2 regions of the Bacillus sp. MT94 genome follow, and region 1 is predicted to be linked to the other one. Evidence: riboswitches for the same ligand, from Rfam matches in the RefSeq annotation. Region 1 holds a riboswitch; the other holds the start of a gene.
The links. Region 1 has a riboswitch for lysine ahead of AC1Q51_RS19245 (amino acid permease). Riboswitches for the same ligand answer to the same signal wherever they lie in the genome.
Positions count from the first base shown of each region.

Region 1 (12,218 bases):
TCTAGTACTCTTTCAAATGAGTCTATTTCAGCCATTAGATCAATGATAGGTTTTGCAGGTAAATCAGGTATGGATGTACTTCCTATATGTATTACTTTGCTTATACCGAGAGGAGCAAGCAGTTCATATAGTTGCTGTTCTTCACATCGGCCTTTATCTTGCCAATCAGGATTTGCACTAACTATCTCTACTGACTCATTCGCCCATACAGGCCAATCGTTCGGATTCTCTTTTTTATCCATCTAATATCTCCCCTGTAATTAGTCTACATAACATAATTATAAACAACAAATATTGATTTATATTTCTCCTTATTTCCCCTTAAATCCTCGATACAGTGCAGTCCGTAATTCTTGTTTGTATTCTGCAATTTCTGGCATTTCGAGTTCTTCTGCTAGTCTGATAGCTAATTCAATATCATACGGTACTCGTACGAGTTGGATAGAAAAACTTGCTGCTTCTTTTTCATTGTAAGTCCCTTCAAATATTAAATAGGAAGCTTGTGTTATTTCAAGTGGGTTTCCTACGCTACCAGCATTACATAACGTTTTCCCTCTGAAATTTTGAACGAACGCTTGGTGAACATCACCGTAACAAACGACATCTGGTTTTCTTTCCCCTTCTATATTTTCAGTCAAATCACTATTTTCGAACATACTAATACGCTCTTCTCTTGAAGCGTGTGGTTGAATTCTTTCATACAAACTTCTCGGTGAAGCGTGGAACATACGAATGAGTTTTCCACTCATATAAAACTCGATTGAAAATGGTAAGCTTCTTAAATAGTCATTTTGTTCTTCTGATAATTGTTTTTGATGCCATTTTAATGCTTCAAATTCAGTCGGCTTTGTAATAAAATCATCCCAGTTTCCCATTACGACTACTTCACATTCTTTACGAATGATTTCAATTGCTTCACTGGAATGAGGTCCTTTTCCTACTAAATCTCCAAGACAAATAATGCGCTCGATTCCTCTTAATTTAATATCATTCAACACGGATTCTAATGCTTGAATATTACCGTGAATATCTGAAATTACTGCTATTTTATCCATATAAATTACTCCTTTATTTATTAAATTCGCTTGATTGATACCATTTTGGAATATAGGATGAAAAATCATTATGATCTTCTAAAATTCCATTTAATCTTTCCTTCATATCATCTAATAAATATGGTGTGCTTCGGTTTGTCCATACGATATCAGCCGGGAATATCATTGCTGCATATAATGAGTACAGTTTCCAAAAATGTAGATCAGGTTCTCCTCCGCAATAACCGTGAACTTGTCCAACCGCAAATGGTTTGCTTATATTCGTTGTAAATAGTGCTACTTTATAAAAATCATGAATAGGATCACCAATATCGAATCTAGCAAAATCAATGACAGCCCGAAACTCATTTTGGTCAATCATTATATTAGCCGGATGAAAATCGTCATGTAAAAATACGATGGGACGATTTTTTAATAAATCTTTATGATTTCCTACAAAATCTATCACTGTATTTAAACGAAAAAAGTCTACTTCATATTCTTTCAACGCTTCTAAGTATCTCTCATATTTACTCCATATAGACATTTCCCATGAATTACTTTTATCTTCTTTTTCAACTAAATGAATCTTTTTTAGTACTTCTCCAGCCTTTTTTCCAGCCCTATACTGCTCTTCTGTAGACAACGTTCTTAATATATCTTCACCATCTAATCCATCAATCCATTCAAAAACTTGTACACATTTATTGAATTTAGTAAGACTAATAAAATGAATTAATTTTGGCATAGGAATATGTAAAGAATCTAGCTGCTGCATATATTCATATTCTTCCTGCTTCCGTTCAAAATATGATGAATCGCATACTTTAATAAAATACGAGGCCCCACTCTCTAATTCAATTTTATATTTCTCATCGAATGAAAAGCCTTTTGAAATAACAGTCGCTTTTAACATACGAGGCCATTCTAGTATTCTCTCTATCTCTCTGAGGATTTCTTCCACAACATTCACCTCTATTAATATATGTACAAACTACCTAGCACTTCATGCTCTCTTTTATTTCCACCTGTAAACTCTACTGCAAATGGATTTTCACCATTCTTATTCAAATGTTCTAGTACTAGCCCTTCTCCAATCGGTTCACAAAACTGCACATGAATATCTCCAAATACTACACTTTGACACTCAGCATTCCAGTTTTCATTTTTCACAACTGAGCTTGTAGATAGTCCCATTACTTCTTTCCATTTCCGCACTGTTTCTCGAACGTTTTTCACTGCGTAATGAATCGTTTCAATTTGTTGTACTTTGTTTTTATGTTCAGTAATCGTCCCACTGTTACGTAAATCGTTTCTTCTTTCTTCATCCGTTTCATTCCACTGTATAAAGAAAGGTAATTTCGGTCCGTTCTCTTCTTGCTTAACAAATAACATTTTCCATTCTAAAAGCCGGCCATCTTTTCTCATGCGTTTCCCTTCAAATGGCCCTATCGTATGTAAGCCGTGCTTCTTAAAGTTAACTGCTAGCTCCTCAATTGCATCTGTTCGGATTGCGATTTGTAGCATTCCTTCTCCATTTTGTAGTTTCACCACTGTTTCTTGTACTAATGGGTTTTCTGCTTCTTTCGCTTTTTCTTCATGTTGAACTGCCAAAAATTCTATGTATGATAAGTCAAAATAACTTAAACTATTCCAAGTACCCCAGTTCGTATGCTCTCCGCCTAATACAGTATGAAATCCAAGTTCCTGCATTTGTTTTGCCGCTTCCTCCGGTGTACCATGAACTGTGTGAACGAGATGATCAAATCGTAACATGTCTTTCTCCCCTTTCTCTCCATCCTTTTATTGTATATTTTATTTTTCTTTCATTCAATTCAAAAACTTTAAAACCTAGTTGATTTATACGATTAATATGTATTATAATGAAACAAATTTAATTATTGCTGATTGGAAAAACCAAAGGCACTTTTCTCATACGGGAAAAGTGTCTTTTTCATTTATTATTACAGGGGGATTATTTATGCAAAAATTAATTGTCTTTGCTATTATTGGATTTTTCGCTCAATTGATCGATGGAGCACTTGGAATGGCGTATGGGGTAACGTCTACTTCACTATTATTAATGTTTGGTATTGCACCGGCTGTAGCTTCCGCATCGGTTCATTTAGCTGAAGTCGTTACAACTGCAGCTTCTGGCGCAGCTCATATCAAATTTGGAAACGTTGATAAATATACAGTTTCCAGGCTTACATTACCTGGGGCAATCGGCGCATTTGTTGGGGCATGTTTTTTAAGTAATTTGCCTGGCGATGTAATCAAACCGTACATTTCCGTATTTTTATTTACTTTAGGGGTTTATATTTTATTACGATTCATCATTCAAAAACAAATTGTCACTTCAAATAAGCGTATGTCTGCAAAACAACTTGTGCCGCTTGGTTTATTCGCTGGATTCGTTGATTCAACTGGTGGCGGTGGTTGGGGGCCGATTACGACGCCTGTTCTTCTAGCAAGAGGAAATGAAGCTAGAAAAGTTATTGGATCTGTAGATACGAGTGAATTTCCTGTTTCACTCGCTGCAACAATTGGCTTCTTCATCTCACTTGGCTGGGAACAAGTAAGCTGGGTTTGGGTATTTGCCTTAATGCTTGGCGGTATTGTCGCAGCTCCAATTGCTGCATGGTTAGTTCGTATCGTTCCAGCACATTTACTTGGGGTATTAGTTGGCGGTCTTATTATCTTTACGAATATACGTACACTGCTTACTACATTTAAAGTGGATCCAACTATTATTTCACTTTCTTACGTTGCAGTTGGTCTTGTCGTTATTATTTCTATTTTCATTGCTGTTCGAAATCATTCCAATCGTCCTAACGCATCAACGGCTGAGTATCCAAATGATCAGAAGCAAATGCTACCATAACTATAAGAAATACCGCCCAATTTAGAGCGGTATTTTTTATTTTTCTATTTTCCAATTAATCATCGTTTCTGTAGCATTTACTCTCTTCATATGTAACTTTTCTAAAACACGAATCGAACTATAATTATCTAGAAGTGTCTCTGCAATTATTGTTTCTACCTCTCCTGTTTTGAAAGCCCAATCGATTAGTTCTCTTACAGCTTCTGTTGCATAGCCCTTATTCCAATATTTCTCAATAAATCCATAGCCAATTTCCACTGTTTGATTCTCGTTTGGTTTCCCTTTAAACCCAATATCACCTATAACGCTATCATCTTCTTTCCGAAGAACATACCACGCGCCCCATGGTAATATAGCTGCATCTTGTTTTACATTCTTTACATGCCCTACAATATGCGGACCGCTATTGTATCCTTGCTCGTTAGCAATTTGAATTCTCTCTTCTGTACACGGCACTATATAGAGCCTTTCTGTTTCTAATTTCATATTGATTTCCCCTTTTCAATTAAACAATACCTCAATTTTACTAAAAATAAAAAGAATATTCATCCTATTCGTTAAATTTATACTTATTCTTTGAAACGAATTTAAGGAATAATCCTCTTTTGATAGTTATGTCGAATTATATTTTTCTGAATTTTCTTTTAATTTAGAGGGTTTTTCAATATTTTTTGCGAAACATTTGTATAACAATTTTTTCTTTGCTTATTGCTACATAATAGTAGGTTCGGGTGGAGTTTTGCAAGCGTTTCCTATACAATAACCGATATTTTTTGACTTTTCCTAACAAAATATCTTGCAATATATTCAGAAAGTCATTACAATTGCCATATATTAAAAATCTTAGCAATATATAAATCCTCATCAATCCGATGAGGTAGAGGTTGCGACTTTTAATAGTAAAACGGACGAGACACAGAGAATGTCAGCTGACTCCGTTTGAAAGGAAAAGTTGCCGAAGTTTATATTTCTTCTCTGGAAATATGAGCTGGGGCTGTCTCCGAAAGGAACAGAACTGTCACGTTTACAAAATTACCGTGTAAACGTGGGGTGCTATCTTAACGGAAGGGTATGATGGGGTGGTTATTTGTGAAACGTTCCGCCAAATTCCTTTGGCGGTTTTTTGTATTTTTCTCCCCCGCTCCTTCCTAACCTACAAGAAAAGGAGTGTTGAACATGAATAGCGCAACAAATCAATCTACCTCTAAAACGCAAACTACACAAGGACAAGGTGAATTAAAACGCGGATTAAAATCTCGTCACCTTACGATGATTTCTCTCGGTGGTACAATTGGTACCGGACTATTTCTTGCCAGCGGTGGTGTCATCCATACAGCTGGACCTGGTGGCGCATTAATTGCATACGCCGCAATTGGAATTATGGTTTATTTTTTAATGACAAGCTTAGCTGAACTTGCAGCTTACATGCCTGTTACTGGATCTTTTAGCACGTATGCAACAAAATTTGTTGATCCATCACTTGGCTTTGCACTTGGATGGAACTATTGGTATAACTGGGCAATTACGATTGCTGCTGAACTTGCAGCCGTAACATTAATTATGAAATTTTGGTTCCCAGATACCCCTTCTCTTATTTGGAGCGGATTATGTTTAGCTATTATTTTCCTTTTAAACTATTTATCTGTTAAAGGGTTTGGTGAATCTGAATATTGGTTCGCACTTATTAAAGTAGTTACGATTATTATCTTTTTAATTGTTGGTTTCATGATGATTTTTGGAATTATGGGCGGTGAAACGGTTGGATTTAAAAACTTCACTGTTGCAGATGCACCATTTAACGGCGGTATCATGGCAATTATCGGTGTGTTTATGGCAGCTGGTTTCTCATTCCAAGGAACTGAACTATTAGGAGTAGCTGCTGGTGAAACGTCTGATCCAGAACGTAATATCCCAAAAGCAATTCGTTCAATCTTTTGGCGTATTCTTTTATTCTATATCCTTGCGATTCTCGTTATCGGTTTATTAATTCCTTATACAACTGAAAGCCTTGCTGCAAGTGATGTTACAGTAAGTCCGTTTACACTTATTTTTGAAAAAGCGGGCGTTGCCTTTGCTGCTTCTGTTATGAACGCTGTTATTTTAACTGCTGTACTATCTGCTGGTAACTCTGGTATGTATGCATCAACTCGTATGCTTTGGGATTTAGCTCGCCAAGGAAAAGCACCAAAGTTTCTTGGTAAATTAGATAGCCGCGGTGTACCTGTTAACGCGTTAATCGTAACGTCAATTGTTGGGAGTATTGCTTTCATTGCTTCTTTATTCGGTGATGGTGTTGTATACATTTGGTTATTAAACGCATCCGGAATGTCTGGTTTTATCGCATGGGTTGGAATTGCAATTAGTCATTACCGTTTCCGTAAAGCATATATCGCACAAGGAAAAGATTTAAATGATTTACCATATAGAGCAAAATGGTTCCCATTCGGTCCAATCTTCGCATTTACACTTTGTATCATCGTAATTTTAGGACAAAACTACGGCGCATTTATGGGTGAAGCAATTGATTGGAACGGTGTACTCGTTTCTTACATCGGTTTACCACTCTTCTTAGTACTATGGTTAGGTTATAAATTTACGAAAAAAACAAAAGTGATTCCACTTGATAAATGTGAACTAAAATAAAGTGAAACGAGCAAACAAATTTGTTTGCTCGTTTTTTGTTGCAAACCTCTTTACTTCCCTATTGCTCCTGTTTTTGCAATAATAAAGGAAATATAAATAAAGGTTGGGATACAATGAACATTCGCATTACTGATGAAGCGAAAGCAGCTATACATAGATTAGAACTTGAAGATAAAAAGATCGTTCGCATTAGAGGAACAATGACGAACTCTTGTAGTATTTTCGTTGATGTCGATTTAATTTGGGATACATATAACGCAGATGATGTTGTATATGAAGATGCAGAGCTTATCGTACAAATGGATTCATTCACGAAAGACTACACTGGTGATACGGTGAAACTTGATTATAAGACGACAGGTTTTAGTATTACGACTCCGAGTGAGACTTTGGTTTATGGATTGTCGATTAAAAAATAAAAATTGTTTTCATTTGACCACCGAGGTGAAAAAATGGGTAAATATATTCCGTTAAAATTTTTATTTAATGAAGAATTAGCAGAAAAAATAGCTGATTCTATTTGTAAACACGATCCTTGTTTCTCTAAAAGCATCTTTGTAGATTCTGTAGCTTGTAAAGTTGAAAATTTAGAGTTAAAACAGCGTATTGAAGTAATTGCAGATGAATTACACAATGCTTTACAAAAAGATTTTAATGCCGCAATACATATATTACTGAAAACATTAGGACCAGAAAATACAACAGAAGTAGGCACATTTACAAATGGATATATGTACATGCCTGTTGCAAAATACGTTGAAAAATATGGGCTTAACGATTTTAAAATCTCGTTTAATGCAATGTATGAAATAACGAAAAGGAATACTGCTGAATATGCCATTCGGCCCTTTCTTGAAACATACCATGAAGATACACTAAACATATTACAACAGTGGATTCATGATGAAAACAGCCACATTAGGAGATTAGTTTCTGAAGGTACAAGACCAAGGCTTCCTTGGGCTAAAAAAATAGGAGCTCTAAAAGGTGATTTTAAGTACAATTTACAACTTCTTGAACCATTAATGAATGACCCTTCTAAATATGTTCAAAAATCTGTAGCCAATCATATTAACGATATTACGAAAGAAGATAAAGAACTCGTTTTTCAGTGGTTACAGCAATTACGTGATAAACAGCATCCTATTAATCCTTGGATTATAAAACATGGGTTAAGAACAGTTATTAAAAATGGTACTTTACCAAAAGATTTTTGTTTTTGAGTATATTAAACAAAAACGCTATCTTTTCCTATGATTCTAGAAAAAGAATAGCGTTTTTTTACTCGTCCAGTATTTAGTAGGTATAACTTTTTATATTTCAAAAGACTTTTCTCTCTAAAAATATTTTTCATACAAATTTTCACATTCTAAAAAATCTATAAATTTCTTATAATGTGTCACTGTTCTTTCTAAAGCAATCATTAAAACAAAAATAAAATAAATTGCTTGGATTCCATTCATATAATTAAAGAGTGATTCAAATATATATACAATACTTGCAATCATAGAACAAAACCATAAATAAAACTTCATTTTCAGCTTTTTAATTTTTTGCTTAGTTGTCTTACAATACTGGCCATGAACTCTTATAAACAAATAAATTGCTGTATGTAAAATAATAATTGAAAATTGAAAACTTCGATTGTCCTCCGAACTAAATTCAGAAAAATCTATTTCCAATGAATGTAATACTATCCAAATAGAAAATAAAGATAGCAGAAATACATATAAAAAACCAATTAATAATTCAAAAATAAAGAGCCAAGGTTTATTTATGATTGAGTAAAATGGATTTAGATATTTTATGGTTAATAAAAATTTTCTCACTAAATCAGTAATAATAATTGATGTATTAGTTATATTCATATAGAAAAGTAATGTTATTGGAACTAATAACATTATAGTGATGCCCCAAACAGTAATCTTAATGCCTGATAAAAAGAAAACAGCTCCATAAATTATAACTGAAAAAATAAAAGTTGATACTGGAACAAACATTAAAAATGTAAAAGTTCTTATTAAGATTAAATCCCCTAAAAAATCTTTTATTATGGAAACGTGTATTTTTTCCTCCTTGTATTTTTTCACAGTATCAACTATTTCTTTCTCAGATAAAAGAAAACACTTCAATCTATTAAACATAAAAAAACCCCTTTATATTAAAAAGATTAAAATATATACCAAACTGTTATTAAAATTTCATAAAAATAATTGTAAATTTTGTATAAGCATTTTTTTCACTTTCAACTGTAATTAAGGCGTGATGTGCCTCTATAATAGCTTTGACAAGTGCCAATCCAATTCCGGTCGATTCGTGCTTTTTAGAACTACTTGATTTATAGAATCGTTCAAAAATATGAGGTAATTCTTCAGCTGAAATTCCCTCTCCAAAGTCTTGGATTACTAGTTCTGTATAGATTGGAGAATTTTTGGCCTGAATCATTATTTTACCACCGGGTTTAGAATGTTCGATTGCATTCTTCAACAGGTTTAACAAAGCTTCCTGCATCCATAATTTGTCATGAATAACGACTATTTCTCTTGGGGCATTCCAATCAATCAAAATATTTTTATCACTTATCATGCTTTGCAAGCGATTTAGTACTTCCTCAGTCGTATCTACTAAATTCCCTGGCTCTTTATCAAACGAAATCGCTTTTGCATCAATTTTTGCTACTTTTAACAAATTCTGAATTAAGACATTCATTCTAGAAATCTGAATATCATTATTTTGTAGTAATTGAGCTTGTTGCTCTCGGGATAGTTTCTCATTTAACAACATTTCATTATAGATAGAAATAGTTGAAAGCGGCGTTTTTAACTGATGAGATATATCCTGCAACATTTCTCCTAAAAACCGTTTCTCTTCAAGCAAATCATGCATATTTTTTCTAATGATATCCCTCATTGAACGAAATGAAATCGCCAGTTTCGCAAAATCCCCCTCTTTATTTTCATTGATGACAACCGAGTAATCTCCCTCGATTATCTTTTTTGCAGCTCTAGTAAGCTGGCTAATCTTATTGAAAATAATTTTTTGTTGCATGTAGTTTGCAACAAAAAGTAAAAATCCAAAAGCAATCAATCCCCACATCATAAATTGATTGTGATTAATAATTAGATTATTTAAGTGAGGAAAAAATTTTGAATCCAAGTCTTCATATAATCCATATTGCTTTAGGATCTCTGTCCCTTTTTCCTGATATTTACTTGAGTGAGACGAATGACTTGATAAGACTTTCATAATTTCCGCTTCATTTTCTGGATTCTGCTCTACCAACCTAGCTGTAATTTCCCCCCATGTTGCAATAGAGTCTCTTTTCAAATGATCATAAAATAATTGTTGAATAATAAATTGGTAAATCACAAATATAGATAAAAGGACGGCTAGTATCGTCATATAGCTTTTTAACTCGGTATTTTTCATTATCTTGCTCACCCAATCACGTCCTTGCTCCAACGATAACCATATCCTCTTTCGGTAACGATAAACTGTGGTTTTTGAGGATTGTCTTCAACTTTAGCTCTTAAACGCTTTATGTATACAGATAACGTGTTTTCATCAAAAAAAACATTTTCTCCTTCTGTTATTTGTTGTAGGAGTTCATCTCTTTTTAATGCTTTGTGAGAATTCTTCATGAAATTCAATAGCAGCTTGTATTCTAAATTCGTCAATGTAATACTTTCACAATTTTTATAAACCTTGACTAGGTTCGTATCGATTCTTATATTCTCAGATCTTAAAATTTGAGATGGCGTTTCTAGCGACGCTTGTTTACGCAATTGTACTTTCACTCTGGCCATGAGTTCCCTAACCCGAAAAGGTTTGGTTATATAATCATCACCGCCTATATCCAGCCCCATTACCACATTTGCTTCTTCATCTAGTGCAGTTAAGAAAATAATAATCGAATTCTCGTTTTTCTTTTTAAAATACAAACATAAGTCATAACCATTACCATCTGGTAGGCCGATATCAAGGATGGACAAATCAAATGTATTGTGAACAAACTGGTGTTTAGCTTCTTTTACACTGGACGCTCTAATCACCTCATAACCTTCATTTCTCAATGAAAATTCGATGGCTATGCCAAGAGCTTCATCATCTTCAACTAGTAATATTTTTTTATTCAAGTATGCCCTCTCCTTTTTTTCCCCTAGCTTATACTCCAATTACAATAGCCTGGCTATAATCTAGCCAGGCTTATAATATTATTGTTCTCTAATATTATCAATAATATTATCTTGTTGAATTTTTTTCAATGGATTTAAGACTGATAAATAACTAATTATTAAAGCTGAAACAAACGTAATGATACAAGCCTCATAAGGAATCGTCCATGTCATTTTCAACATATCAGATATAGCTAAATATATAATATAAGACAATATACAGCCAAAAAAGATTCCTTGTAAACTTCCCGAAAAACCGTAAATCAAAGCTTCATAGGTAATCATTTTTTTCAAATCCTTTTGTGACATACCAATGGATTTCAAAGCGGCCAATTCTTTTCGTCTAGTCATGATACTTATAGTTATAGTATTGAGGATATTAACGCTACTAATTAAAGAAATGACTGTAATGAAACCATATGCAAGCACTTGTAAAGTAAGTTTTTCTTCTTTTTTTGTTTTATTTTCTTGATAATTATTTACGATTGTAATGGAATAGCTTTTTCCAATCGTGTTTTCTATTTCCTTTACTGTCGCGGAAGATTGAGTTACATCCTTTAATTTAGTTTCAAAGCTATTCTCCTTTTTTTCGTATACTTTAGATATATTTTCAAGTGATTTCAATTGATGCAAAATTTGTTCACTTTCAGCTAAATGATCTGGATTATTATCCACTATCTTAATTGTAATATCCGATTTAACAGATAACTTATCAAAAGATTTAGATGCAAATGCAACACTCATTAAATACGAGAAAGTAATAAATAACACACTACTTATAATAATTGATAAGATTGTAATGGTATAGCGATTTTTATTTCGCTTAACATTTTTCATAGCCATGCTCAAAGGAATAGATAAAGGTTTTTTCACCATGGAATTCTTTTGTTTTTTGATTTGTTCCTTTTTAATTGACAACCTGCTACTAATTGCCAACAAAGGGGAGATTTTCCCTGCAAAATAAGCTGGGTACAAACTTGACGCTATTACAGAAAGCAAGGTAATAATCGAACTGATTAGTAAAATATTCCAATCAACATGAAATATCGAGACCGCTTTACTATTTTCCATTAAAAGTGAAAAAGTGAACTGCAGAGAGGCAAGTGCTATTAGGCTACATATAATTCCAATTGGTATAGCGATAACAGCCAGAAAAGTAGCTTCTCTCAGAACGATTTGTCTAATTTGCTTTCGTGTTGCACCAATGCTTCTCAACAAGCCAAACTGCCTCGTTCGTTCTACGACACTTATTTGAAAAGCGTTGTAAATCACAACAATTGTCGCTATCACAACAATGCTGATTGTAATAATTAGCGTAGCCATAATCGAATTATTGTAACCTGGTTTCTCTAATTGAATTAATTCATTACTTATATTAATATTATTTTCTCCGGAAATGGTCTTGAGTCCCTCTAAAACCTCATTAAAGTTTGCTTTTGAGCTAATTCCAACTAATATTTTTCCTTCACCAGCGCTAAACTT
Region 1 covers NZ_JBXAEZ010000005.1:205,754-217,971, forward strand. Annotated here, with positions in the region: gene AC1Q51_RS19215 (GrpB family protein) at 1-242, opposite strand, end outside; gene AC1Q51_RS19220 (metallophosphoesterase family protein) at 312-1,055, opposite strand; gene AC1Q51_RS19225 (aminoglycoside phosphotransferase family protein) at 1,069-1,998, opposite strand; gene AC1Q51_RS19230 (VOC family protein) at 2,013-2,810, opposite strand; gene AC1Q51_RS19235 (sulfite exporter TauE/SafE family protein) at 3,016-3,918, shown strand; gene AC1Q51_RS19240 (GNAT family N-acetyltransferase) at 3,955-4,404, opposite strand; lysine riboswitch at 4,789-4,982, shown strand; gene AC1Q51_RS19245 (amino acid permease) at 5,095-6,561, shown strand; gene AC1Q51_RS19250 (iron-sulfur cluster biosynthesis family protein) at 6,675-6,980, shown strand; gene AC1Q51_RS19255 (DNA alkylation repair protein) at 7,014-7,784, shown strand; gene AC1Q51_RS19260 (hypothetical protein) at 7,899-8,705, opposite strand; gene AC1Q51_RS19265 (HAMP domain-containing sensor histidine kinase) at 8,755-9,990, opposite strand; gene AC1Q51_RS19270 (response regulator transcription factor) at 9,999-10,697, opposite strand; gene AC1Q51_RS19275 (ABC transporter permease) at 10,776-12,218, opposite strand, start outside.

Region 2 (12,218 bases), on a different contig from region 1:
AGCCCTTCCATTACATTCTGAAGTGCTGTTAAATGAGGGAATAAGTTATGGTGCTGGAAGACCATACCTGTTTGTGTACGAAGATTTACAATATCTTTCTTCGATACTTTTTGAGCGAAATTAAGCTCTTTATTACCGATGCTAATATTACCAGCATCCGGTGTTTCTAGTACGTTGAGACAACGCAAGAATGTCGTTTTACCAGATCCAGACGGCCCAATAATAACAACAACCTCGCCCTTCTCAACTGATAAATCTATATGCTTTAGTACGGTATTATCTCCGAAACTTTTTTGTAAGTGCTGAATTGAAATCATAAAAACAAAAACTCCTTTTGTAAAAGGATTATTTTAACGTATAGCGTTCTGAACGCTTTTCTAACATCTGTTGTACGATTGATAATAAGAAACAAATAACCCAATAAATAAGACCTGCTTCGAAATAAACAATTAAAAACTCATAGTTCATTGCCGCAATTTCCTGCGCTTTTCGGAACATTTCTGTTACTAAAATTAACGATGCTAATGAAGTATCCTTCACTAAGCTAATAAATGTATTCGAAAGCGGCGGGATTGATACACGCGTTGCTTGTGGTAAAATAACACGTTTTAACGCTTGCGGGTATGTCATCCCAATTGTGTAAGCTGCTTCCCACTGCCCTTTCGGAATGGAAAGGATAGAAGCACGAATAATTTCCGATGCATATGCACCGACATTTAATGAAAATCCAACAACTGCTGCTGTATATGGCTCAACTTCAATATTAAGAGTTGGAAGTCCATAGAAAATAATAAATAATTGTACAAGAAGTGGCGTTCCGCGAATGATAGATACATAGATACGAGCAATCCATTGTAAAATACGACTACCAGAAATACGTGCGAGCGCTGTTAACGTTGCCAGTATAATCCCGATAATAAATGTAATAAGCGTTAATGGAATTGTTGTAAAAACAGCTTCCTTCAGCATAGGCATGAAGGAAGTCTGCATAATATCTATCCAAGTAGACAATCGATCTGAAACCAATGCACTACTTAGATACATTTTCACCGAACCATTTTTTCGTTATTTTGTCATACGTACCGTCTTTTTTCATATCTTCTAACGCTTTATCTACTTCTTGTACAAGCTTATCGCTACCTTTACGGAATAAGAATCCACTTTCTGAAGCTTCTTTTTCAGTATCTACAATTTTAATTTTCGCATCTTTTTTCGTTTCTAAATAATTTAATACTGATAACTTATCATTAATTGTAAAATCAACGCGTCCTGAAGCTAATAATTCTGCTGCTTGGCTAAATCCTTCTACACCAATAATTTCCGCACCATTTTTCTTAGCGATATCTGCATAGTTACTCGTTAAAGATTGTGCTCCTTTTAGTCCTTTTACATCAGCAAATGTAGCAGGCTTATCTTTATCTTTTGCAATAACTAATGCCGCTGAAGATGAAACGTATGGCTTAGAGAAATCGTATTTCTTTTGACGATCTTCACGAATACCAACTTCGTTTGCAACCATATCGAAACGTTTTGCATCAAGACCAGCAAGTAAGCTATCCCATTGTGTTTCTTTAAATACAGGTTTTACACCTAAACGTTTTGCAACTTCTTCTGATAGTTCAACATCAAATCCAGTTAATTTATTGCTTGAATCGTGGAACGTAAATGGTGGGTATGTACCTTCTGTACCAATTACAAGTTCACCGCTTTGTTTAATCTTTTGTAACGCGTCTTGACTAGCTGTATCTTTTTTCTCTTCTTTACCGCAGCCGGCTACAATCCCGATCGCTAATGTAGTTACTGCAAGCACTGAAAATAATTTCTTCATGATTGTAATCCTCCAAGTATTCTGATAGGAATTTAAAAACTATATTGATTGTATGCAATCTTGAACAATTTTTCAATGAAAATGTTCTTATTTAGTTTATCCTTTTTCTTCATAATCAAACAAAAGGGAAAAATAACGATACATACAAAAAATAAGTAACATTTTTTAATATAGCATCAATTGTAGGAAAGGTAAAATAATACTTCTTAATTATGTACCTTTATCGCCGACATTTTGCCAACAAAAAAGAACTTGCGACAATCGCAAGTTCTTCCCCGCATTAAGCGCTCTGGTTTCCTTCCATTTGCGTTTTGTACATATCGTAATAACGCCCACGCTTTTTCATCAATTCATCATGAGAGCCTTTTTCTAAGATTGTTCCTCTATCGAGTACAATAATTTGATCCGCACTTTTAATTGTTGAAAGACGGTGAGCAATAATAAATGTCGTTCTTCCTTTTTTCACAACTTCTAGTGCTTGTTGAATCATCGCCTCTGTTTCTGTATCAATACTAGACGTTGCTTCATCTAAAATTAAGATAGCTGGATCAAAAGCAAGTGCCCTAGCAAATGAAATAAGCTGACGTTCTCCAGTGGAAAGCGTACTTCCCTTTTCTGTAATTTCTTCATTTATATTGTTTGCAAATCTTTCAGCACCAACATCATGCAATGCTTTTATGATACGCTCTTTTGAAATTTTTTCGTTCTCTAAGCTTACATTGGAAGCGACCGTCCCGCTAAATAAAAACGGGTCTTGCAATACGATTCCCATATGCTCACGAGTTGCTTGTTTCGGCATTTCTCTTACATCATGACCATCAATCGTAAGCTTTCCTTTTTCAAACTCATAAAATTGAAAGAGTACATTCATAATAGAACTTTTTCCTGATCCAGTATGACCGACAAGTGCCACTGTCTCGCCTTGTTTCGCTTCAAAAGAAATATTTTTTAACACTTCATCTTTTCCATTATAAGAAAATGATACATTATCAAATTTCACATTTCCTTTTAAACGAGGCATACGTTCTTCTTCTACCGCTTCCCCTTTTTCCTCTAACAATTCAAAGACACGTTCTGATGCAACGCGCGCTTGCTCTAAGTTTGCAAGCTGATTCACCATATTCGTAATTGGCGAGAATAATCGTGTTAAATAATCGACGAACGCATACAGTACCCCAAGTGAAATAATACCTGTAGCACTTAATGACGCACCGCCAAAATACCAAATCACTCCTGTGAAAGCGATATTTCTTAATACGGATACCAAATTGTGTGAAGTTGCTGCATTTAAATTTAAAATTTTATTTTGATACTTAAAATAATCGCCATTTAATTCTTCAAACTCTTTTTTCGTTTCACGCTCTTGACGGAACGCTTGAATAATCGGCATCCCTTGAATGGATTCATTCACCGTTCCATTAATATCAGATAAACGAGAGCGCATTTTATGATTATATACAGACGCATATTTTCTATAAAGAATCGCCCAAACAATTAAAATTGGGATAATTAATAAACATAATGAAGCGAGCTTCACATCTAATAAAAATAGCGCAGCGAATATCCCAATAATATAGATGATACTAGAAACGAATGTTGCCAGCACCGTTACATATAAATCACGAATGGCCTCTGTATCATTCGTCACACGCGAAACAATTTTCCCTGCCGGTAAATGATCAAAGTACCAAATTGGCAACGTTTGAATATGAGAGAAAACATCCTCCCTCATAATTTGAATAATTTTGTTCGCTGCCTTCTGCAAAAAGAACTGCTTTCCGTATGCAAATAATGATACGACTACTAATAAAGCGAAATAGCCACCACCAAGTAATAATAGACGGTTTATTTCTGGTTTATAAAACGCAAACACTTCTTCTTTCGTTAATGCCTTCGCTTTATACACTTGCACCGCCTTACCATTTTGAACGGTAATCATATCTCCTTTTACAGTACGTGATCCTTCAATATTCACTTTATTCGGTACAAAGTAATATTGAAAACCGACTTGCATTACGCGTACTTCTTTACCTTTTGTCTCGCCTTGTTCAAAGCGATCACTTCGCTTATAAAACGCGCCATTATATGAAACAGCTTCTTCACTCTTTTCTGTTTCATACCAAGGTTTCTCTATCCCGACGATATGATCATCAATCATCGTTTTAGCGACGAAAGGACCAGCAAGCTCTGCAATGACGAAAATTAATAACATCAGCATCGCTGCAAAAATCGTCCCTTTCACTTTCATCGCGTATTGAAACAATCGTTTTGAAACGCTCATATTTTCACCCCACTATCCGCACTTTCACTTTCACCTTGTTGTCTTTCAAACTGTTCAGCATACCAGCCTCCCTTTTGGATAAGCTGAGCATGTGTACCTTCTTCCATTACTTCACCTTCGTCCATAACGAGAATCCAATCCGCATGTTGCACTGCAGATAAACGATGCGTCGTAATAATCGTCGTCTTTCCGCTTCTTTCTGTTCTTATATTTTCAATGATCGCTGCTTCCGTACGAGCATCTACAGCTGATAAAGAATCATCCAAAATTAAAATTTCTGGATTTTGAATAACAGCTCGTGCAATCGAGATCCTTTGTTTTTGCCCTCCTGATAAAGAAACACCTTTCTCTCCAACGAGCGTTTCTAACCCTTCTGGTAAAAACTCTAAATCCTTTTTAAACGCCGCAATTTCAATCGCTTTCTCGAGTTCGTCTTCAGTCGCTTCCCTATTTCCGAATAAAATATTTTCTCGCGCTGTTTTTGAGAACAAAATATGCTCCTGCGGTACATAGCCAATCCACCCGAGTACATTTTCATTCGTTATTTTATCTAATGTCACATCAGAAACTGCAATATCTCCATCTCCAAGCGGATATTGGCGAAGAAGCTGACGTACAAGCGTCGTTTTCCCGCTTCCTGTTTTTCCGACAACCCCTAGCGTTTCTCCTTGCTTTAATGTGAAAGAAACCTTTTTTAAATTTTCTTCAGTTGATGAAGGATATGAGAAAGACACATCATCAAACTGAATATAATCCGGCTCTTGCACAAGCTTTGGATGTTTCGGATTCTTTACATCTGGCTCATACGCTAACGTTTCATTCACACGGTCAAGCGAAGCATTTCCTCTTTGCATAACATTAATTAATTCACCAATTGCAAACATCGGCCAAATCATCATCCCTAAATACACGTTAAAAGAAACGAGTTCACCAAGCGTCACCTTTGACTGGAACACAAGGTATGCACCGTACACTAAACCGATTAAATAACTAAGACCGACAAGCATTTTCACAGTTGGTTGGAATAATGCATCAATTCTCGCTACCTTCATATTTTTTTCGTAGACGTCATCTCCTAAATGATGAAATCTTTCCTCGTCTGCATTCTCTTGTACGTATGCACGAATAACGCGCACACCAGCGATTGATTCAAGCACTTTATCGTTCATATCACCAAACGCATCTTGCGCAACGGTAAATCTTTCATGCAATTTCTTTCCATATATATTCATCGCATACGCCATAATTGGAAGCGGGATAAGCGCTGCAAATGTAAGCTCCCAACTAATTGTAAATCCCATCATAAAAACGATCGTAAGCATGTATAAACTAGAATCTACAAGCGTTAATATACCAAAACCAGCTGTCATAGCGATTGCTTTTAAATCATTCGTTGCCCTCGCCATTAAGTCGCCAGTACGATTTTTTTGATAAAAAGTCGGCGTCATCTTAAGTAAATGACCCATAAATTTAGAGCGCATCGTTTTCTCAAGTACAAATGCACCGCCAAACAATTGATGTTGCCATACGAAAGTGAGGCCATATCCAACGATCGTAACCCCTATTAAAATAAGAATAGACTGTATAATAGCTTCGTTTGATAACGTTCCTGTTTTTATGTTATCTATCGTAACCCCTAACACTTTCGGGGGAATCACTTCAACTATATTCACAATTAAAAGAGCTCCAATGGCAATACTATATCTCTTCCAGTGCTCTTTAAAAAACCACTTTAACTTTAGTAATACTGATAACAATGTAACCTCTCCCTTCTCGTTCTCGTTTACTTCTCATTTCTTTATCCACTATCCAAACCCATTACATTTACATTTCGTAACCCATACAATCTCATCACATTTTTCCACCTTCCAAAGTTTTATATAGGAATATGGAAAATAAACAAAAAAAAGCATACCGCCGCTTGACGATATGCACAGGAATGCATAAAAAGCGTACGTTACGATATACGCAACGTACGCTTTTTATAAGACAAAGATGCCCTATATATCCGCACGGGTTGCGTAATGATATAAATGTTTTCTGCCATTTAACAGACCTAAGCTCATTACATTTACAATTACAATCATTACGCACACCCCCTTCATTTATTTTCCATTTATAATCTTACAACTTTATTGAGTATTCTGTCAATTGTTTTTTTACACATAAAGTAAAATGCACGAAAATGCAAATGGTTCATGACATAATAAATCAGTTTGAAATAAAAGAATGTTCTGTAAGAAAGGGCATACAAAATAAAAAAAGAATAAGAAATCGTTTTCACAAACATTTCATTTGAAAAATGTTATCAAACCCCCTACAATCACCTTATACTCACTCTTACAAGTTGCTATTTTAGGAGGACTAATCATGACAACTAGCAATACGTACAAATTTTATTTAGACGGAGAATGGAGAGAAAGCTCTTCAGGAGAAACAATCGAAATTCCATCTCCATACTTACACGAAGTAATTGGACAAGTACAAGCAATTACTCGCGGAGAAGTAGATGAAGCAATTGCATCTGCAAAAGAAGCTCAAAAATCATGGGCTGAAGCTTCCCTACAAGATCGCGCAAAATACTTATATAAATGGGCTGATGAGCTCGTAAATATGCAGGATGAAATTGCCGATATCATTATGAAAGAAGTCGGTAAAGGCTATAAAGATGCGAAGAAAGAAGTTGTTCGTACAGCTGACTTCATTCGTTACACGATCGAAGAAGCTTTACATATGCACGGAGAAAGCATGATGGGCGATAGCTTCCCTGGCGGAACGAAATCGAAACTTGCGATCATCCAACGCGCACCACTTGGTGTTGTATTAGCAATCGCACCATTTAACTACCCAGTAAACTTATCTGCTGCAAAACTTGCACCAGCATTAATTATGGGTAACGCTGTTATTTTCAAACCAGCAACTCAAGGTGCAATTAGTGGTATTAAAATGGTTGAAGCACTTCACAAAGCTGGCCTTCCAAAAGGTCTTGTAAACGTAGCTACAGGACGCGGTTCTGTAATTGGTGACTACTTAGTAGAACACGAAGGCATCAATATGGTATCGTTCACAGGTGGTACAAACACAGGTAAACATTTAGCGAAAAAAGCTTCAATGATTCCACTTGTATTAGAACTTGGTGGTAAAGATCCTGGTATCGTTCGTGAAGATGCTGACTTACAAGATGCTGCAAACCATATCGTAAGCGGTGCATTCTCTTACTCTGGTCAACGTTGTACAGCTATTAAACGTGTACTTGTACACGAAAACGTAGCGGACGAGCTTGTTAGCTTATTAAAAGCACAAGTAGCTGAACTATCAGTTGGATCTCCAGAACAAGATAGCACAATCGTTCCATTAATCGACGACAAGTCTGCTGACTTCGTTCAAGGTTTAGTTGACGACGCTGTAGAAAAAGGTGCTACAATCGTTATCGGTAACAAACGTGAGCGTAACTTAATTTACCCAACATTAATCGATCACGTAACAGAAGAGATGAAAGTTGCTTGGGAAGAGCCATTCGGCCCAATCCTTCCAATCATCCGTGTTTCTTCAGACGAGCAAGCAATTGAAATTGCTAACAAATCAGAGTTCGGTCTGCAAGCAAGTGTCTTCACAAAAGACATTAACAAAGCATTTGCAATTGCTAACAAAATCGAAACTGGTTCTGTTCAAATTAACGGACGTACAGAGCGCGGCCCTGACCACTTCCCATTCATCGGTGTAAAAGGTTCAGGTATGGGCGCACAAGGTATTCGTAAGAGCCTTGAGTCTATGACACGTGAAAAAGTAACTGTATTAAACTTAGTTTAATCTTATAAAAAGAAGCTGATCTATAAATAGATCAGCTTCTTTTCTATATAAATACTTCCAAAAACGGAGTATTTCGTTCTACTTCTGATTTGGTTTTCCAAATCGAACTAAAACATGCCATAATAATTTTAATTCCTGAAGCACTTCTTCATAAGTTCCACGATCACTCCAAGATAATGGATTGCGTTTCAAATCCACTACAGCAGAGCCAATTATATTTGCATCGATACAATGATTCCGTGCAATACGTCTTGCTAAAGATGGCATTTTTGAACCTCTAAAATCCATCGGAACTTCGTCTACCGCAAGTACAAAACCGATGTGCCAATACAAATCAATAGCATACTTCAGGCAAATTTCTTCTAAAACTCTTCCTACATCCGTACCCTTAAATGAAGGATCTGCAACAAGCACCTCTACGTCTTCTTTAAGAGAAATCTCTCCATGAATCTGCGCTTCAATATAATGATTAAGATTACGGGCTGGCTCTTTGCTTACTAAATCTATAAACGGCCTTTTCAGATTAGCCAATAAATGATTAATTATTATTGTTGGAGTCAAATTTCCTTCACCAATTGCAAAATCTCTTACGAATGCCTCTTCCAAAAGAGCAGCTAAAATCATATCAAACTCCTCATAAGTCCCCTTTTCTTTCGGATCTTGATGTGAATCTAAATATGTATATGTAGAGCGCGAAGAAACTTTTGGAGATAAGAGAAAATAACAGGATCCAAAACGCGGAGCCGGCCCATCTGGATGTAACATCAAATTTAGCGCTCCGTATTTTGGACGTTGATCATTCGTTACGCCTTCTAATTGATATGCCCCTCCAAATATTCTCTTTTCCCAAAGGTCACGTTCACCACCAGGGTAAGCAGATACGCTTCCATTAGATAGCAACGTTTCAAATTGACTTTTATATACTCCTTGCTCAAACAGTGCTTCAGCAACTCTTTTCATATTCGAATCTAGTCTGTCTGGATGAAAGTGTAAAGCAATCCTTGCATGAGATTTTAAATTAGCGACAGCTTCTTCAAATATTTCATCTGTAATATTAGACATTTTAAGTATATGATTAATCGTTGCTTTAGCCCTACGTTTTTCGTTCTCTGCATATTTTGAAATATATTCTAAAGCAAATAATTGAGATCTTGATAATTCCATAATCCAATCTCCCCTTTAATTGAAATGACCTTAATCCTTTCAATTAAAAGTGCATTTTTTCCTTCTTATGCAACTAACCTAATTTATTGAACAAAAAGTACTTTAATACAGTCTAATTACAGATACGAGCATTCTTTACGGGTAAATCCACACATTCTACAGAAATGTGATATCCTAGCCATCGCTCAGCAATATGTTCAAATGATAAAACAGATCCCGTTGTAAAAAAACGATGCTTCGGATTCAGATTGTCAGACAAAATTCCTTTGTGCTGTAAAATGGTACTTAACTCTATCGCTGTTTCTTCTGCAGAACTAATAATCGTTACATCTTCTCCTAACCCCCTTTTTAATCACAAACTCTTCTCTATAATCTGATTATTACTATATCCATTGACGTATAAAAATACATTTGTTACTCTTAAAGACGTTAATTTAATATTTAAATCCTCATTCGTATCTCGGTGAGGTAGAGGTTGCAATCATTAAGAGTATCATTTCAGGAGATGTAGTGGCATTGATGAAGGAATGAGAAAGGAATGGTTGCCGAAGTAAGTCGTGTCCACCATGCACGCTTGCTGGGTCTGCATTTAATAAGTGCAGAACTGTCACAAACGTTTCGTTTGTGGAGAGCTATCGAGAGGTATGTCGTGGGTTTCTTATAAGATAGAAAGCATGTAGCGGCAGATTACGTGCTTTTTTTGTTTTGTTTGGGACTTCTCTTCCTGACTCAGGAAGACATACATATCTCCTCGCTTGACTTGGTTATACTAACTTTGGAGGTATTTTCTATGCAACAAAAAAAATGGGGCTTTTGGGTACTAACAGCTTTCGTTGTCGGTAACATGGTTGGCGCTGGTATTTTCATGGTGCCAAGTACGTTGGCACAAACAGCAAGCCCACTCGGTGTCACTTTAGCTTGGTTAACAACAGGATTTGGTGTTTTAATGCTAGCTCTTGTTTTCGGTAATTTAGCAATTCGTCGTCCTGATTTAACGACAGGACCACAAAGTCATGCATATGCTTTATTCTCAACACCAAAAAAGAAAAAAATGGCTGGTTTCAGTATGGTATGGGGATATTGGGTTGCAAACTGGGCAAGTAACGTTGCCATCATTACATCATTTGCGGGATATTTATCACTCTTCTTCCCAATTATGAAAGATACGCGACTGCTATTTTCAATCGGTTCTTTTAACATAGAAGTCGGAAAACTAATTACATTTACGATTTGTTCCATCTTACTTTGGGGAACTCATATTATATTAACAAATGGTGTAAGCGGAGCTGGAAAACTAAACTTCTTAGCAACAACAACGAAAGTAACTGGATTCCTTTTATTCATCGTCGTTACGTTATTTGCATTCGAAGCTTCTAAATTTGGACAATGGTACACACCGATGATCGATAAATCAGGTGCATCACACGGTCTTCTTTCACAAGTAAATTTAGCGGCTCTTACAACGCTTTGGGCGTTTATCGGAATTGAATCAGCCGTTCTTTTATCAAACCGTGCTGTTTCTCCAAAAACGGTAAAACGTGCAACAGTTGCGGGATTACTTATTACAGTTGCGATTTACTTAGGAATTACAATTTTAACAATGGGTGTACTTCACGTTGATAAATTACAAGCTTCTGAACGTCCATTAGCAGATGCATTAAACGCTGCAATGGGTCATGGCGGTGGGAAACTGATGGCATTACTTGCTCTTACTTCCCTGTTCGGTTCTATCTTAGGCTGGATTTTATTAAGCTCAGAAGTACCTTATCAAGCAGCAAAAGAAGGTTTCTTCCCTTCCTTCTTCACGAAAACAAACAAAAAAGGAAGTCCAATTTACTCATTACGATTAACAAACATTATGTCGCAAGTGTTCCTATTCTCAACATTATCAGGAACCATTGCGGAAGCTTATACATTCGTTATTACCGTATCAACACTGGCCTACCTCATTCCATATCTCGTTTCACCAATCTTCCAGTTAAAACTAGTCGCAACTGGTGAAACATATAAAAATGAAATGCGGGCAAGAATTACAGATGGCATAGTCGCAGTTATCGCACTTTGCTACGCACTATGGGTTATTAAAACCGGCGCATCCGATATAAAAACGTTCCTTCTCGGAATTGGTTTATTCGTAATTGGATTTGCTTTCTATCCATTAATGAATCGTGATCAGAAAAAAAATAACGAAAAGAAAAACGGGCAAGTTGCATAACGCAATTTGCTCGTTTTTTCTTTTGTAAAACATATATAATAGAACAAAGAGGTGAAAAACATGTCAATCGAATCGCTTTGGAGCAGTCGCTTCCAACAACATATTCAAAATATCATTACATACTTTGCACGTATGATTAACGGTTTACTATATAGCTTTATCTTTATTTCATGCGTTGGCGCATACTACTATGCTCAGTTTCTAAAAACATCTCCTTCTAAAGGAATATCTTTACTACTCATCACGATTGTACTTACATTCATTATAACGAGATGCCCTATCCGTACATTTATTCAAAAACCTGATGCTGTCTATTTACTAGCACTAGAAGAGAAATTAACATCTTATTTCAAAAAATCTCTTCTATACAATTACATCATTCAGCTTTTCCCATTGTTATTTACGTTCCTTATTCTCGTTCCACTTGCTATGCAATCATTGCAATTAACTGTACCTTTTTTGTGTACAATCTTTATCGTATTAATGATTACGAAAGCTTGGAACATGTACATACATTGGATGTGGCGTGATAGTCACGACAAAAACATATGGCTGATCATCCGTATTACTTGTAATGCCTTAATCATTTACATGCTGTTTTATTCCGCAAATGTTCTCATATTGGGCGGACTACTCTTACTACTTGCTTTCCTACTTCTATATACGAAAAAACAGCCTACAAAACGAATACCTTGGGATTACATAATCGAGCAAGAAGAAAAAATGAACGTTCGTTTTTATCAATTTGCTAGCATTTTCACAGATGTTCCGCAACTGAATAAACAAGTAAATAAAAGAAAATGGCTTACAAATTGGATTGAACCTTTATTACATAAAAAACGAGCAACTTTCTTCTACTTACATACACTAGCATTTTTACGTGGAAATGATTATTTCGGTATATATATTCGCTTAGGATT
Region 2 covers NZ_JBXAEZ010000003.1:549,311-561,528, forward strand. Annotated here, with positions in the region: gene AC1Q51_RS14495 (amino acid ABC transporter ATP-binding protein) at 1-317, opposite strand, end outside; gene AC1Q51_RS14500 (amino acid ABC transporter permease) at 346-1,044, opposite strand; gene AC1Q51_RS14505 (amino acid ABC transporter substrate-binding protein) at 1,031-1,828, opposite strand; gene AC1Q51_RS14510 (ABC transporter ATP-binding protein) at 2,109-4,109, opposite strand; gene AC1Q51_RS14515 (ABC transporter ATP-binding protein) at 4,106-5,866, opposite strand; gene gapN (NADP-dependent glyceraldehyde-3-phosphate dehydrogenase) at 6,480-7,919, shown strand; gene AC1Q51_RS14525 (DUF3626 domain-containing protein) at 7,998-9,083, opposite strand; partial or broken gene AC1Q51_RS14530 (glutamate racemase) at 9,196-9,435, opposite strand; lysine riboswitch at 9,545-9,726, shown strand; gene AC1Q51_RS14535 (amino acid permease) at 9,874-11,298, shown strand; gene AC1Q51_RS14540 (ABC transporter permease) at 11,359-12,218, shown strand, end outside.
Region 2: it holds a riboswitch for lysine, as region 1 does, so the genes downstream of both, AC1Q51_RS14535 (amino acid permease) here and AC1Q51_RS19245 (amino acid permease) in region 1, are expected to answer to the same signal.